DNA from 3 places in the Candidatus Pantoea soli genome. Region 1 is predicted to be linked to each of the others. Evidence: predicted binding sites of a transcription regulator. Region 1 holds the regulator's gene; each other region holds the start of a gene.
What was found. The regulator PurR, encoded in region 1, represses purine synthesis genes. The targets are predictions, from matches to a motif close to CANGCAAACGTTTGCNTG.

Region 2: the regulator PurR is predicted to act here: its motif matches at 2,510-2,527, upstream of gcvT (glycine cleavage system aminomethyltransferase GcvT).
Region 3: the regulator PurR is predicted to act here: its motif matches at 2,759-2,776, upstream of tusA (sulfurtransferase TusA).

The regions. Positions count from the first base shown of each region.
Region 1 is NZ_CP032702.1:1,659,612-1,665,049, forward strand. Features, by position in the region: gene punC (purine nucleoside transporter PunC) at 1-785, opposite strand, end outside; gene punR (DNA-binding transcriptional activator PunR) at 895-1,806, shown strand; gene purR (HTH-type transcriptional repressor PurR) at 1,803-2,828, opposite strand; gene cydH (cytochrome bd-I oxidase subunit CydH) at 3,102-3,191, shown strand; gene D8B20_RS07765 (C40 family peptidase) at 3,255-4,046, opposite strand; gene D8B20_RS07770 (Grx4 family monothiol glutaredoxin) at 4,413-4,745, shown strand; gene rnt (ribonuclease T) at 4,803-5,438, opposite strand, start outside.
Region 2 is NZ_CP032702.1:3,009,814-3,015,251, reverse strand. Features, by position in the region: gene ubiH (2-octaprenyl-6-methoxyphenyl hydroxylase) at 1-872, shown strand, start outside; gene ubiI (FAD-dependent 2-octaprenylphenol hydroxylase) at 893-2,095, shown strand; gene gcvT (glycine cleavage system aminomethyltransferase GcvT) at 2,581-3,678, shown strand; gene gcvH (glycine cleavage system protein GcvH) at 3,698-4,084, shown strand; gene gcvP (aminomethyl-transferring glycine dehydrogenase) at 4,182-5,438, shown strand, end outside.
Region 3 is NZ_CP032702.1:274,394-279,831, reverse strand. Features, by position in the region: gene D8B20_RS01215 (lysoplasmalogenase) at 1-79, shown strand, start outside; gene D8B20_RS01210 (zinc/cadmium/mercury/lead-transporting ATPase) at 172-2,445, shown strand; gene tusA (sulfurtransferase TusA) at 2,448-2,699, opposite strand; gene D8B20_RS01200 (7-cyano-7-deazaguanine/7-aminomethyl-7-deazaguanine transporter) at 2,960-3,625, shown strand; gene D8B20_RS01195 (DcrB family lipoprotein) at 3,742-4,299, shown strand; gene glgP (glycogen phosphorylase) at 4,655-5,438, opposite strand, start outside.

The sequences.
Region 1 (5,438 bases):
AGCAGCGCGCGGCAGCCAAAGCCGCCGACGAGGAAGGCGATGGTCTGCGGAATGTAGCTCAGGCCGATGTCAGCCGGACTCAGCCCCGCCGCAGCGAGGATAAAGGGGGAACCGGTCAGCCAGGCAAAAAAGCTGGCTGAACAGGCGGAGTAAATCAGCACATTACCGCTGTAAACCCGGGCAGCGAGCAGCGTGAGCCAGCCGGGCTGCTCGCCCCGATCGCGCTGCTGCGGCGCAGGCGCGCGCAGGCGCAGCGTGCCGCATAGCAGCACGCCGGTCACCAGCGCCAGCACCAGAAAAATCGTACGCCAGTCAAAATGATTCATCAGCCAGGCACCCAGCAGCGGTGCCAGCGCCGGTGAGAGCGCAACCAGGGGCATAATCGTGGCGAACACTTTATTGGCCTGCGCTTTCGGATAGCGATCGACCACCAGCGCCTGCCAGCTCACCGCTGCCGCACACACGCCAACCGCCTGGATAAAGCGCAGCGCCAGCATCAGCCAGACATCGCTGACCCACAACATCGCGAGGCAACTGACGGCAAACAGCGTCAGGCCAGCCAGCAGCACCGGTTTGCGGCCAATGCGGTCTGACAGGGCACCCCACAATACCTGAGCACAGGCAAAGCCGCCCAGGAACACACTGAGGCTGGCACTGATGGTACCGGGGGCGGTCGCGAAATCGCGCTGCATATCGCCAAACGCTGGCAGATACATATCCGTGGCGAGAAAGCCAAGCATACTCAGCACGGCCAGATAGGGCAGAAATCCTTTTGATGACAACATAGTGATTCTCATTCGACAGGGTGAACGGCGGGCAGTGTAAAAGGGTGCAGCCAGCTTTGTGAAACGCTAATATTTGCATTGTGCTATCAAAATTTTTGCAGGCAAAAAAATGTGGTCTGAATACGCTTTGGAAGTGGCCGATGCGGTTGCGCGCACGGGCAGCTTCAGCGCCGCAGCGCAGGAGCTGCACCGCGTGCCTTCTGCCATCAGCTATACCGTGCGCCAGCTGGAAAGCTGGCTGGCGGTGCCGCTGTTTGAACGCCAGCACCGGGAAGTGGTGCTGACGCCGGCTGGCGAGCATTTTGTGCGCGAAGGACGATCTGTTATCAAAAAAATGCTGGCAACCCGCCGCCAGTGTCAGCAGCTGGCCAACGGCTGGCGCGGTCAGCTGAGTATCGCCGTGGACTGCATTGTCAAACCGCAGCGTACGCGACAGCTGGTGAAGGATTTTTATCGTCATTTTCCCGATATGGAGTTGATCATCAGTTACGAAGTGTTCAACGGCGTGTGGGATGCGCTGGCTGACGGGCGCGTTGACGTGGCGATTGGCGCGACGCAGGCGATTCCGGTGGGCGGTCGTTTTGCCTTTCAGGATATGGGGGCGCTTAACTGGCGCTGCGTGGTCAGCCCCGATCACCCGCTGGCTGGCAGCACACAGCTTGACGACGAGACGCTGCGCGCCTGGCCGTCGCTGGTGCTGGAAGACACCTCGCGCGCCTTACCGCGCCGCATGACCTGGACGCTGGATAACCAGCGCCGGCTGGTGGTGCCGGAGTGGGAAACCGGGCTGGACTGTCTGCAGGCCGGCTTGTGCGTGGGCATGATCCCCGGCCATTTAGCGCGGCCGCTGCTGGACAGCGGCGCCCTGACGGAACTGACGCTGCCGCAGGCTTTTCCGGACAGCCCCTGCTGTGTCAGCTGGTCAGAACAGGGTGACTCACCGGCGCTGGACTGGCTGCTGAGTTATCTGGGGGATGCGGAAACGCTGAACCAGGAATGGCTCAGCGAGACGCGCACTTAACGGCGATAGTCGCGGAACGGGCCATCCGCGACCGAACGGCGTTCAATCAGCGTAGGCTGCACTTCAATGGTTTGCGGCTCTTCGCGCTTGCTGGTAATGCGATCCAGCAGCATCTCAAGCGCTTTTTCCCCCAGCTGGGCTTTGGGCTGATGGACCGTGGTCAGCGCGGGCGTGAAGTAGCGCGCGTTGCGCACGTTATCGTAACCGATGACGGAAATATCCTGCGGCACGCGCAGCCCCATCTCATCAGCCGCACAGATTGCGCCCATCGCCATGATGTCACCGCCGCAGAACACGGCAGTAGGGCGCTGCTTCTGGTTGAGGATCTGCTGCATCGCCTGATAACCGGATTCCGGCTCAAAGTCGCCCTGCACAATCCACTCCTGACGCACGGTAATGCCCGCTTCATGCATCGCCTGTAAAAAACCAGCGTGGCGTCCGCCCCCGGTATTGCGTTCCATCTGGCCCGGAATCGCCCCGATATCACGGTGGCCGCGCTCAATCAGATAGCGTCCGGCGAGATAGCCGCCGTGAAACGCATTATCCTGCACGGTATCGGTAAAATCGCCGCGCGATTCGCCCCAGTCCATCACCACCATGGGAATGTTACGGTTCTCTTCCAGCATCTGCAGCAGATCGTCCGGATACTCTGAGCACATCACCAGCAGCCCGTCCACGCGTTTTTGCGCCATCATCGACAGATAGGCGCGCTGTTTTTGCAGGTCGTTATGCGCGTTACCGAGGATCAGGGTATAACCGCGGTCAAAACAGTGATTTTCCACCGCTTCGATAATCTCGGCAAAATAGGGCGCTTCGCTGGAGGTGGCCAGCAGCCCCAGCGTTTTGGTGTGGTTCACCTTCAGACTGCGCGCCACGGCGCTGGGTGAATAGTGCAGTGCTTTGATCGCTTCCCATACGGCGTTGCGCGTCTCTTCAGCAACGAAGCGCGTTTTGTTGATGACATGCGAAACCGTGGTGGTTGAGACACCGGCGCGTTTCGCCACATCTTTAATTGTTGCCATCTGAATGGTACTCCTGGGCTTATCGCAACTTACTGATAAGTATATTGTTAAACGTTTGCGTCTGCGAAGGGTATTTTACCCCGTTTTGGCCGGAAAACCGGCGTTTCAGGGGCAAAGAAAACGCGTTCGCAGGCTGTCAATGCAGCATGCGCAAAACCTGTTGCGCAACGAAAGGCGGCGATTCTAGCAAGCTGGCGCGGATAACACGAGATTTTTGCCGGTTGCTGTGCGAAAATTCTTTAACCATGATAACAGTGTGGCTATGGAGCAAGGATGAGTACGGAGATGAAGCTGGCGTTAATGACCACGGTCGCGGCGCTGATGATGATTGTGGCCTTCAGTTTTACGGCAATTCTGCACTAATAAAAAAGCCGGCGCTGAGCAACAGCCGCCGGCTTTTCTTTGCTTGCTTGCGCAACGCAACGCTTAGCGAATGGTTTTAGGTGTCATCATGCGGCGCGCGCCTACATAGTGTTTCTGCCAGTAATCTTCGCTTAGCGCACTGATTTGAATATCTTTACCGGTACGCGGCGACTGAATGAACTTGCCGTTGCCCAGATAGACGCCGACGTGATCGGCAGCACCGCGGTTATTAATGCGGAAGAAGACCAGATCGCCTTTCTCCAGCAGCTCGCGTTTGATCGGGGCCGCATCGCGCAGATGATACATTTCATTGGCGGTGCGCGGCAGTTTGAATTTGACGAGGTCTTTATAGGCGTACCACACCAAACCGCTGCAATCGAAACCGGTATGCGGCGAGGTGCCGCCCCACTGATAAGGCTTACCCAGCTGTCCCATCAGTTTATTCATCGCCGTTTCACGCGCTTTCTGATAGCGCAGGCGGTGAGACTTGCTCATTTTAATGCCGGTCAGGCCCTGAACCTCGTCATCGGCCTCTGCCGCGGCAGCGGCTTTCGCCAGGCGCTGATGACCATATTTTTTACCGCTGAGTTTCAGGGGGGCGCGACGGCTGGTGGTTTTCTGCAGTGCGGTGGCGGTTTTCTGCTGCTTTTTTAGTTTAAATTTCTGCACCGACGTCAGACGGGATTTTTTTGTGGTGGTCTTCACCGGACGTCGCTTGCGGCGCTCATCGTCACGCGCACTTTTTTTCTCAGTCTTCTGCAGACTGGCATTAACCGGCGTGTGCGGGGATGCAGAAGCCACATTAACGAACAGTTGGGCAAAAGCCAGTATGAAAAGCGTAATCAGTAAACGCATAGTCCGGTTACAGGTTAAGCAGGCTGCTCAGGCACAGGCTGCGGAAAAGTTAGAAAAATCTGATCAAAAATCAGAGCCAGGGCAATTCTAATCCACTTTTTTTCTAAAAGGTAAGGGCTTTTTCCATTAATCTGTTACGGCACTGAATTTGTGGCAAAAATGAGCGATTTCAGCCGGTTAAGCCAGCGAAATTATTGCTAATTATTAATTGATTAATGCCTGTTAATGATATGAAAATGTTATCGTTCAGTCATCCGCTTAACAAAGATGGCGATCGCACTGTCGCGGGGCAAAATCCCGTTTTCAGTCGCGGGGCGAAGTCGCTACAATAAACAAACACGAAGTGAAGGATTAAGGAAGGCAAAAATGAGTACTGTTGAAAAAATTCAGCGCCAGATCGCAGAAAACCCGATCCTGCTGTATATGAAAGGGTCGCCAAAGCTGCCAAGCTGCGGCTTCTCTGCGCAGGCGGTGCAGGCGCTGTCTGCCTGTGGTGAGCGCTTCGCGTATGTGGATATCCTGCAGAATCCGGATATCCGTGCTGAATTACCTAAGTACGCTAACTGGCCAACATTCCCGCAGCTGTGGGTGGATGGTGAACTGGTCGGCGGCTGCGACATCATCGTCGAAATGTTCCAGCGTGGCGAACTGCAGCCACTGATCAAAGAGACCGCTGAGAAACACAAAGAAGCGGAATAAGCGAAGCGAAAGCGCTATAAAGGCCGACCTCTGTCGGCCTTTTTCTTTTCTGCGCAGTCAGAGGGCGGCGTCGTCTTCGGCCGGTGCTTCCTGCATCGCCAGCGGCCAGCCGCCCAGACGTTTCCAGCGATTCACCAGCTCACAAAACAGGATGGCTGTCTGCTCGGTGTCATACAGGGCAGAGTGCGCCTGCGTGCTGTCAAACGCCATTCCCGCCGCAATACAGGCTTTTGCCAGCACCGTTTGCCCCAGCACCAGACCGCTAAGCGCCGCGGTATCAAAAGTGGCGAACGGATGGAACGGATTCCGCTTCAGACCGGCACGCTCTGCCGCCGCCATCAGAAAGCTGTGATCGAAGGTGGCATTGTGCGCCACAATGATGGCGCGGTTACAGCCGCTCTCTTTGGTGCCTTTGCGCACCATCTTGAAGATGGCGTGCAGCGCTTCGTATTCACTCACCGCACCGCGCAGCGGGTTGGTGGGATCAATACCGGTAAAGGCCAGCGCATCCGGATTCAGAATCGCGCCTTCAAATGGCTCCACGTGAAAATGCAGGGTTTCATCACGCTGCAGCCAGCCCTCTTCATCCATTTTGAGCGTGATCGCGGCGATCTCCAGCAGGGCATCGGTTTTGGCGTTGAAACCGGCGGTTTCCACGTCAATGACCACAGGGTAGAAACCACGGAAGCGTTG
Region 2 (5,438 bases), 1.4 Mb from region 1:
GCAATGTGGTGGAGCTGTTTGATACCGGTCAGCGGTTATTTCGCCGCCTGAAAAGCGCGCCCGGTGTCACGCTGCGCTGTCCGGATAGTGTCGCCAGCGTAAGCCGCAGCGCGGAGTGCGTGCAGGTGACCCTGCACAGTGGTGAGCAACTTAGCGGTGCGCTGCTGGTGGCGGCGGATGGTTCACGCTCCGCACTGGCGGCCGCCTGCGGCATCCGCTGGCAGCGCGAGGATTATCAGCAGCTGGCCGTCATTGCCAACGTTTCCACGCAGCTGCCGCATCAGGGGCGCGCCTTCGAGCGTTTCACCGAACACGGCCCGCTGGCGCTGCTGCCGATGTCCGGCAACCGGCTGTCGCTGGTGTGGTGTCACCCGGCGGCAGCCGAAGCCACCGTGCGGCAGTGGGATGATGCAACCTTTCTGCGCGAACTGCAGCGCGCCTTTGGCTGGCGTCTGGGGCGCTTTACGCACACCGGCCAGCGCGAATGCTATCCGCTGGCGCTGCAGACCGCTGACCGGCAGGTGACTCACCGGCTGGCGCTGGTTGGCAACGCCGCACAGACGCTGCATCCGATCGCCGGGCAGGGGTTCAACCTCGGTTTGCGTGATGTGATGTCGCTGGCAGAAACGCTGGCAGCGGCGCACCGTCAGCAGCAGGATCCCGGCAGCTATGCGGTACTGCACCATTTTTCCGCGCGTCGTCAGCCGGATCGCAGCACCACCATCGGTGTGACCGATGGGCTGGTGCGCGTGTTTGCCAACCGCTATGCGCCGTTGGTGGCAGGACGAAATCTTGGGCTGGTGGCAATGGACCACCTGCCGTGGCTGCGAAACCCGCTTGCCGTGCGTACGCTCGGCTGGGTGAAGCGTTAAGCATGAATTAAGGGGCAGCGATGCAAACATTTGATGTGGCAATTGCCGGTGGCGGCATGGTGGGGCTGGCGGTTGCCTGCGGTCTGCAGGGCAGCGGCCTGCGCGTCGCCGTGCTGGAAAAAGCCGCCGCGCCACAATTTGATCCGGCGGCAGCGGCCTCCATTCGCGTGTCGGCGATTAATGCGGCCAGCGAGCGCCTGCTGCAAAAGCTGGATGTCTGGTCTGCCATCCTTGCGCTGCGCGCCAGCGCGTATCACGGCATGGAAGTCTGGGATCAGGACAGTTTTGGTTCCATCAGCTTTGACGATGAGCAGCAGGGCCTGTCGCACCTCGGGCATATTGTTGAAAATGACGTCATCCACAGTGCGCTGTGGCAGCGCGCCAGCCAGTGCAGCGATATCACGCTGCTGGCACCGGCCGCGCTGCAGCAGGTGGCATTTGGTGAAAATGAAGCCTTTGTGACCCTGCAGGATGGCGGCATGCTGACCGCCCGTCTGCTGGTTGCCGCCGATGGCGCGCACTCGTGGCTGCGTGATAAAGCCGATATCCCTGTGACGTTCTGGGATTACGAGCACCATGCGCTGGTGGCAAATGTCCGCACTGATATGCCGCACGACGCCATTGCGCGGCAGGTGTTTCACGGCGACGGCATTCTGGCGTTTCTGCCCATGCAGGACCCGCACCTGAGTTCGATTGTCTGGTCGCTGTCGCCGCAGGAAGCGTCGCGTATGCAGTCGATGCCGGAAACCTTATTTAATCAGCAGCTGTCAGTGGCGTTTGATATGCGGCTGGGGCTGTGTCAGGTGGAGAGCGAGCGTAAAACCTTCCCGCTGATGGCACGTTATGCGCGCAACTTCGCGGCGCATCGCCTGGCGCTGGTGGGGGATGCGGCGCACACCATCCATCCACTCGCCGGCCAGGGGGTGAATCTTGGCTTCATGGATGCCGCAGAGCTGATTGGGGAAATCCGGCGTTTGCATCTGGCTGGCAAAGATATCGGTCAGCATCTTTATCTGCGGCGTTACGAGCGCAGCCGTAAACACAGCGCGGCGATGATGCTGGCCGGGATGCAGGGCTTCCGCGAGCTGTTTGCCGGTACCCATCCGGCGAAAAAGCTGCTGCGGGATGTCGGGCTGAAACTGGCCGACACGCTGCCCGGTGTCAAACCGCGGATGCTGAAACAGGCGATGGGCCTGAATGATATGCCCGCCTGGATTCGCTAATCCTTTCGTACACGGCACCTTTGGGTGCCGTTTTTTTTACCCGGGGTGACCTGCCAGCGCGTCTTTTTCTCCCCACTGCTCATCGTCTCTCAGCCGCACTGCCTGCTGCGCACTTCTGTGGTGCAACATGGCTCTGTTGTTGACCTTCGTTTGATTTATTCTAATTTTACCTGCCGATTCGCATTAGTTTATCTCATGTAATAAAAATCTCTCTGCCGGAGTTTTTCAGCGGTGTGCTGTCGCCATTCCATTTATTTGCTGTGGTAAAGGTTGGTTGTTGTATTTTGTGCGTGGTTAATCACACAAATCCAGTGAATTATGCTGCATGCTGAAGGACGTCTCACTGTGGTGCAGCCTGCGTTCGCCCTCGTTTTACTCATGGTTAATTACGGCATTCGGTGATAACGTCAGGGCAAGGATAACGTTTGCGTCGGCGCTCAGCCGCGGCGCAGGCCGCCACATTCACTTGTTTTCACAGGATGGTTATGACTCAGCAAACGCCTCTCTATGAACAGCATCAGGCCTGCGGTGCACGCATGGTGGATTTCCACGGCTGGATGATGCCGCTGCATTATGGCTCGCAAATGGACGAGCACCACGCCGTGCGCCGGGATGCCGGCATGTTTGACGTTTCCCATATGACTATTCTCGATTTGCACGGTGCCCGCACCCGCGAATTCCTGCGCTACCTGCTGGCAAATGATGTCGCCAGGCTGACCCATCCCGGCAAAGCCCTGTATACCGCCATGCTTAACGCCTCAGCGGGCGTGATTGACGATCTGATTGTCTATTTCATGGCAGAGGATTTTTTCCGCCTGGTGGTGAATTCGGCCACGCGAGAAAAAGACCTGGCATGGATTACCCGGCATGCGCAGGCGTATAGCGTGAACGTCACTGAACGTGACGATCTGGCGCTGATTGCCGTACAGGGGCCGCACGCGCAGGAGAAAGCGCAGACGCTGTTCAGCGCCGCGCAGCGTGAGGCAGTGGCCGGCATGAAACCCTTCTTTGGCGTGCAGGCCGGTGAACTCTTTATCGCCACCACCGGCTATACCGGCGAAGCCGGTTACGAAATCGCGCTGCCGGCAGCGCAGGCGGCGGCATTCTGGCAGCAGTTGCTGGCCGCCGGGGTTAAACCTGCCGGACTGGGCGCACGCGATACGCTGCGGCTGGAAGCTGGCATGAATCTGTACGGTCAGGAGATGGATGAAGCGGTGTCGCCGCTGGCCGCCAACATGGGCTGGACCCTTTGCCTGGAGCCGGCAGATCGGGATTTTATCGGTCGCGAGGCGCTGGAAGCGCAGCGTGAAGAGGGCACTGAAAAGCTGGTCGGACTGATCATGACCGAAAAAGGGGTGTTGCGTAACGGTCTGCCGGTACGTTTCACCGATCAACAGGGTCAGCCGCAGCAGGGTATTATTACCAGTGGCTCCTTCTCACCGACGCTGGGTTACAGCATCGCGCTGGCGCGCGTGCCTGCGGGCATCGGCGAGCAGGCCATTGTGGAGATCCGTCATCGCGAGATGCCGGTCAAGGTTACCAAACCCGTTTTCGTTCGCGCCGGTAAGCCGGTCGCTCAGTAATTTTTCAGGAGAAATGGCGATGAGCAATGTGCCAAATGAATTGAAATACCGTGACAGCCACGAGTGGGTGCGTAAAGAAGCCGACGGCACTTACACCGTGGGCATTACCGAACACGCGCAGGAACTGCTGGGCGATATGGTATTTGTCGATCTGCCCGAAGTTGGTGCCAGCTTCGCCGCCGGAGATGACTGTGCGGTGGCGGAATCGGTCAAGGCCGCTTCTGACATCTACGCACCGCTGAGCGGCGAAATTGTCGCGGTGAATGACGCCCTGAGCGACGCGCCGGAGCAGGTCAACAGCGAGCCCTACGGTAACGGCTGGCTGTTTCGCCTTAAAGCCAGTGACGAATCAGAACTCGACACCCTGCTTGATGCCGATGCCTATAAAGCGTCAATCGACGAGTAACCGGTAGTCTGAAGGTGCTGCACTGCAGCGCCTTCTTTTTTCTCTGCCTGATTTAATGCCATTTTTGTAACCCAGCCCGATTCAGGATGTACTGCAAATGACTCAGACTCTCAGCCAGCTTGAACACAACGGTGCTTTTATTGAGCGCCACATCGGTCCCACCGCGCAGCAGCAGACCACCATGCTGGAAGCCATCGGCGCCAGCTCGCTGGCTTCGCTGATTAACGCTATCGTGCCTGCCGATATCCAGTTGCCTGGCCCGCCGGCCGTGGGCGAGGCGGCGACCGAACAGCAGGCGCTGGCGGAGCTGAAAGCCATGGCCAGTCAGAACCAGCGTTACAAATCCTGGATCGGCATGGGTTACAGCGCGGTGATTACTCCACCGGTGATCCTGCGCAACATGCTGGAAAATCCGGGCTGGTACACCGCTTACACGCCGTATCAGCCGGAAGTTTCGCAGGGCCGTCTGGAAGCGCTGCTGAATTTCCAGACCCTGACGCTGGACCTGACCGGACTGGATATTGCCTCGGCATCCCTGCTGGACGAAGCCACGGCGGCAGCGGAAGCCATGGCGATGGCAAAGCGCGTCAGCAAGCTGAAAAACGCCAATACCTTTTTTATTGCCGATGATATTCATCCGCAAACGCTGGACGTGGTGCGTACCCGCGCCGAAACCTTTGGTTTTGAATTGATCATTGATCGTGCCGATAAAGCGCTGGAGCACGACAACCTGTTTGGCGTGCTGCTGCAGCAGGTAGGCACCAGCGGTGAAGTGCACGACTACCGCGATCTGATCGCCGCCCTGAAAACCCGTCAGGTTGTCGTCAGCGTGGCCGCTGATTTCATGGCACTGGTGCAGCTGGAAGCGCCAGGTAAGCAGGGCGCAGATATCGTCTTCGGCTCCGCGCAGCGCTTCGGTGTACCGATGGGTTACGGCGGGCCGCACGCGGCTTTCTTTGCCAGCCGCGATGCGTACAAGCGTTCGATGCCGGGCCGTATTATCGGCGTTTCCCGCGATGCCGCCGGCAATACCGCGCTGCGCATGGCGATGCAGACGCGTGAACAGCATATCCGCCGTGAAAAGGCCAACTCCAATATCTGTACTTCACAGGTGCTGCTGGCAAACATTGCCGGTTTCTACGCGGTCTACCATGGCCCCGCTGGCCTGAAGCGTATCGCGTCGCGCATTCACCGTCTTACCAGCATTCTGGCCGCCGGGCTGCAGAAAGGCGGCCTGAAACTGCGTCACGCCAGCTGGTTCGATACGCTGACGGTAGACGTCGCCGATAAAGCCGCGGTGCTGAATCGCGCCCTGAGCTTTGGCGTTAACCTGCGCAGCGATCTGCTGAATGCC
Region 3 (5,438 bases), 1.4 Mb from region 1:
CCGCGCTGACAGCGCAATTGTCGCCGCCTGCTACTTTGCCGGGCACTTCATGATTGTGCGCTCGCTGTGGCTCGCCTGAGGAAAATGCCGCCGGACGCTTGACTCTGGAGTCAGCTCCAGAGTGTAGCATTCAGGACGCGGGATCGTCCCGCGCCTGAATCCGGAGGTTCCATGCATCACTCTGCTCATTCCTGCGGCTGCGGCAAAGCGCACCGCAAACCCCAGCCGCTCTGTGCTGTGCGTAGCGTCAAACCCGCCCCGCTGACCATTTCCGCCGTGCAGCCCGTTTCCGCTGCTGATGACAGTCACTGCTGCGCCAGCGAGGAAGCCACGCCGGGCAGCGGCGACGATGATAGTGACAGACCGCGCGCCGGGGCCCCGTTAAGCTGGCAGATTGCCGGGATGGATTGCCCAAGCTGCGCGCGCAAAATTGAAACCGCGGTGCAGAAACTGCCGCAGGTGCAGCAGGCACGCGTCATCTTCGCCAGTGAAAAGCTGGTGGTGACGGCGCCAGAAGCAGCACGTCCGGCCATCGAACAGGCGGTAAAAAACGCCGGCTTTACGCTGCAGGCTAACGAACTGGCCGCCGCACCCCGCCGCTGGCGTGAGCACGCCGGTCTGCTGCTGCTGGCCCTGCTGATGCTGGCCAGCTGGCTGCTGAGCCAGATTTCGCCGCTATGGGGCGATCGGCTGTTTGTTATCACCACGCTGGTCGGCCTGTTGCCGATTGCCCGTCAGGCCTGGAGGCTGCTGCGCAGCGGCTCGCCCTTCAGTATTGAAACCCTGATGACGCTGGCGGCAGCCGGTGCGCTGATTATTGGCGCCCATGCCGAGGCGGCCATGGTACTGCTGCTGTTCCAGCTGGGTGAGCGGCTGGAGGCCTGGGCGGCAACCCGCGCACGTCACGGCGTGACAGCACTGATGGCGCTGCGTCCCGATACCGCCACGCGCCTCTCCGGCGGGCAGCGGCGGCAGGTGGCGCTGGCGGATCTGCGGCCGGGCGAAACCATAGAGGTCGCCGCCGGGGGACGGCTGCCGGTGGATGGTGAACTGCTGCACTCGCGCGCCAGCTTTGATGAAAGCGCGCTGACCGGCGAGTCTTTGCCGGTGACGCGCGAACCCGGCGAAACCGTGATGGCGGGAGCGACCAGCGTCGATCGGCAGGTGACGCTGAAAGTGGTGTCGGCGCCCGGTCACAGCGCTGTCGATCGCATCCTGCATCTGATCGAAGAGGCAGAAAGCCATCGGGCGCCGGTTGAACGCTTTATCGATCGTTTCAGCCGGATCTATACCCCGGCGATCATGCTGCTGGCGCTGCTGGTGATGGTGCTGCCGCCGCTGCTGGGCGCGGGCGCATGGCTGCCGTGGATTTACAAAGGGCTGACGCTGCTGCTGATCGGCTGCCCGTGTGCGCTGGTGATTTCGACCCCGGCGGCGATTACCTCCGGTCTGGCGGCAGCGGCACGCCAGGGCGTGTTGATCAAAGGCGGCGCGGCGCTGGAACGGCTCAGCCGCATTCAGACGCTTGCCTTCGACAAAACCGGTACGCTGACGGCAGGCCGGCCGCAGATCATGGATATCACCCCTTTCGGCTCGCTCAGCGCAGCGCAGCTGCTGCGTCTGGCTGCCGCCGTTGAACAGGGTGCCAGCCATCCGCTGGCGCGGGCGATCGTCTCCGAAGCCGAACGCCAGCAGCTGGCGTTGCCGCAGGCGCAGCAGCAGCAGACGCTGGCGGGCAGCGGCATTCGTGCGCAGATTGCCGGCGTAACCTATCAGCTGCTGACACCGCGTGATGTGAGCACGCTCAGTGACGCGCAGCGGCAGGCCGTGACGCAGCTGGAAAGCCAGGGGAAAACCGTGGTCGTGCTGCTGGACGACAGGCAACCGCTGGGCATGCTGGCTCTGCAGGATCCGCTGCGGGACGACGCGCTGCCAGCGCTGCAGGCGCTGAAAAAGCTCGGCATCAGCAGCATCATGCTGACTGGCGACAATCCCCGTGCGGCGGGCACCCTTGCAGACGCGCTGGGCATTGCCTGCCGCGCCGGTTTATTACCCGCCGATAAGGTAGACGCTGTGCGTCAGCTGGGGACACAGCAGTCGCTGGCGATGGTGGGGGATGGAATAAACGATGCACCGGCTATGAAGGCCGCTACGCTGGGTATTGCCATGGGCAGCGGCACCGATGTGGCGCTGGAAACCGCGGATGCGGCCCTGACGCAAAATCGCCTGCGGGTTCTGCCGGATGCGGTGACGCTGGCACGGCGTACGCGCGCGATTATTCGTCAGAATATCGCGCTGGCGCTGGGGCTGAAGGGCATTTTCCTGGTGACCACGCTGCTGGGCGTCACCGGACTGTGGCTGGCGGTGCTGGCCGATTCCGGCGCCACCGCGCTGGTGACAGCTAATGCCCTGCGGCTGCTGCGGCAGCAAAAGCCGCAGCCCTGAACTCAGACGTTTTCGCCTTTCTGAATCAGGTACTGGTACGGCAGCGTGTCGGTCTGCTGTGCCAGCAGCCTGTGCTCCATGAAGCGGCAGAATCCGGGAATATCCCGCGTAGTGGCCGGATCGTCGGCAATAATCAGCAGGGTTTCACCCGCTTGCATGCCGCGCACCGTTTTGCGCACCATCATCACCGGCTCGGGGCAGCGCAGACCCTGCGCATCAAGCGTATGGTCTGCCGCTGAAAAGGAATCGCTCATGTTTCTCTGTCTTTGATCAGGGTGGGCGCTCATTCTAGCGCGCTGGCGTGGCAGCGCAAGGCGATAACGATTGCGTTAAAATTAACCATTGCATTCGTTGCGCAACGCGCTAAGATGCCGACCGATTTTTACTACACTGGCTTCTTACTCACCCTGTTCGGGTTTACCCGACGGCAGCGTGGTGTGTCATGCATTTAGCGCTGGCCTGCTGTGTTGAGAAGAAGATGGGTTCCCTCACCCCAGCATTAAAAAGGTACAAGATGCTTAACTTTTCTGTGCGTCAGCGCATGCATGCGCTGTTCTGGCTGTCGCTGTTCCATTTGCTGGTGATCACCTCCAGCAACTACCTGGTGCAGCTGCCGATTTCTATCTTCGGCTTCAACACCACCTGGGGCGCTTTCAGCTTCCCGTTTATCTTCCTCGCCACCGATCTCACCGTGCGCATTTTTGGCGCGCCGCTGGCCCGTCGCATCATCCTCGCGGTGATGATCCCGGCGTTGTTTATCTCCTACGTCATCTCCTGCGTGTTTTTCCAGGGCGAATGGCAGGGCTGGGCCTCGCTGGCGCAGGTCAACCTGTTTGTGGCGCGCATCGCCTGCGCCAGCTTTATGGCGTATGCGCTGGGGCAGATTCTGGATGTGCACGTGTTTAACCGTCTGCGCAAACTGCCGCAGTGGTGGATTGCGCCGGCCTGCGCCATGTTTCTCGGCAATATCAGCGATACGCTGGCCTTCTTTTCTATCGCTTTTTATAAAAGCCCGGATCCCTTTATGGCGGCGCACTGGGTGGAAATCGCACTGGTGGATTACAGCTTTAAAGTGCTGATCTGCATGATTTTCTTCCTGCCGGCTTACGGCGTGTTGCTGAATGCCGCGCTGAAACGCCTGGCCGAGCGCAATAGCCTGCGCCAGATGAATTTCGGCTAATTGCACGTAGACGAAACGCCGTTGCACGCTAAGATTTCCTGACAAAGCGCTGGTTGCTTTTGGCAACTAAATCCGCTTGTATAACGCCTGATTAGGATCTGATGAAAGGGATAAGAATGCGTAACTTAGTGAAATATGCGGGTATCGGCCTGCTGGTTATTGGCCTTGCCGCCTGCGACCAGAAGAAAGATGACGCAGCGGCGAATAACAGTGGTGCCACGGCCAGCCAGTCAGCGCAGACCGTTAACCTGATGGACGGCAAGCTGAGCTTCAGTCTGCCTGCCGGCATGTCGGACAAGAGCGGCAAATTGGGCTCGGAATCCACCAATATGCACGTCTATGCCGATGAAACCGGACAGCGCGCCATTATTGTGATTGCCGGCGATCCGACCAGTGAATCGCTGGATACGCTGTCTCAGCGTCTGGAACAGCAGCAGCGCAACCGCGATCCGCAGCTGCAGGTGGTGTCAAATAAAGCCGTAACGCTGAAAGATCAGCCTGCCCAGCAGCTGGATACGGTGATTTCTGCCAACAATCAGACCTCCTGGTCCTCCGTGATTCTGGCAAAAGTGGACGGCAAACTGGTTACGCTGCAGATTACCCTGCCGGCTGCAAATCAGCAGCAGGCGCAGAGTGATGCAGACGCCATTGTGAAGAGTATTACCCTGAAATAACGGAACAGACGACGGAGAGGCGCAACGCATCGTGCCTTTCCGACGCGTGATGTTGGCCGGTCAGCGTGTGCGGAATACCCTGTCGACCAGGCTATTTTTGCCGCGCGTTTGCGCTGCGGCTGAGCAGGCATACAAGGGCAACAGCGTGCGGCCGATACAGGTCGCAAGCTTCATGTCGCCCGGCGCGATCCGCATCCTTTCTTACTCTCAGCCCCTTTCGCGTCCGCTCTCGTTGCTTGTGCCATCGCGCCCGCAGCGGTCGGGCCTGAAGCCGCGGGCCTGAAGCCGCGTCCCTGCTGACAGAGGCGCTGTACCTCTCCTCTGTCAGACAGAGCCTTTTTTCAGGCCGGTACCGTTACAACCTTACCGGTGAAATATGCCAGATCTCGTCGGCGTACTCCTGAATGGTGCGGTCAGACGAGAAATACCCCATGTTGGCAATATTCAGTGCCGCCCGGCGCTGCCACTCTTCCGGCTGGCAGTAAAGCTGGTCCACCTTATCCTGGGTATCCACATAGCTGCGGTAGTCCGCCAGCAGCTGATAGTGATCGCCAAAGTTCACCAGCGCATCGAACAGATTGCGATAGCGCTCCGGCTCCTGCGGGCTGAACACGCCGCTGGCAATCTGCGTCAGTGCCTGATGCAGTTCCGCATCCTCTTCGTAATATTTACGCGGGTTATAGCCCTCTGTACGCAGCTTCTCCACCTGCGGCGTGGTGTTGCCGAAGATGAAGATATTCTCTTCGCCCACGTGCTCGCGCATTTCAACGTTAGCGCCATCGAGGGTGCCGATGGTCAGCGCGCCGTTTAGCGCAAACTTCATGTTACTGGTACCGGAGGCTTCTGTACCCGCCGTGGAGATCTGCTCTGACAGATCCGCCGCCGGGATAATGATCTGCGCCAGGCTGACGCCATAGTTCGGCACAAACACCACTTTGAGCTTATTTTTCACCTGTGGATCGTTGTTGATCACGTTGGCCACATCGTTGATCAGGTGAATGATGTGCTTGGCAACGCGATACGCTGACGCCGCCTTGCCGGCAAAAATATTCACGCGCGGCACCCAATCCGCATCGGGATCGGCTTTGATGCGGTTATAGCGCGTGACTACGTGCAGCACGTTCAGCAGCTGGCGTTTG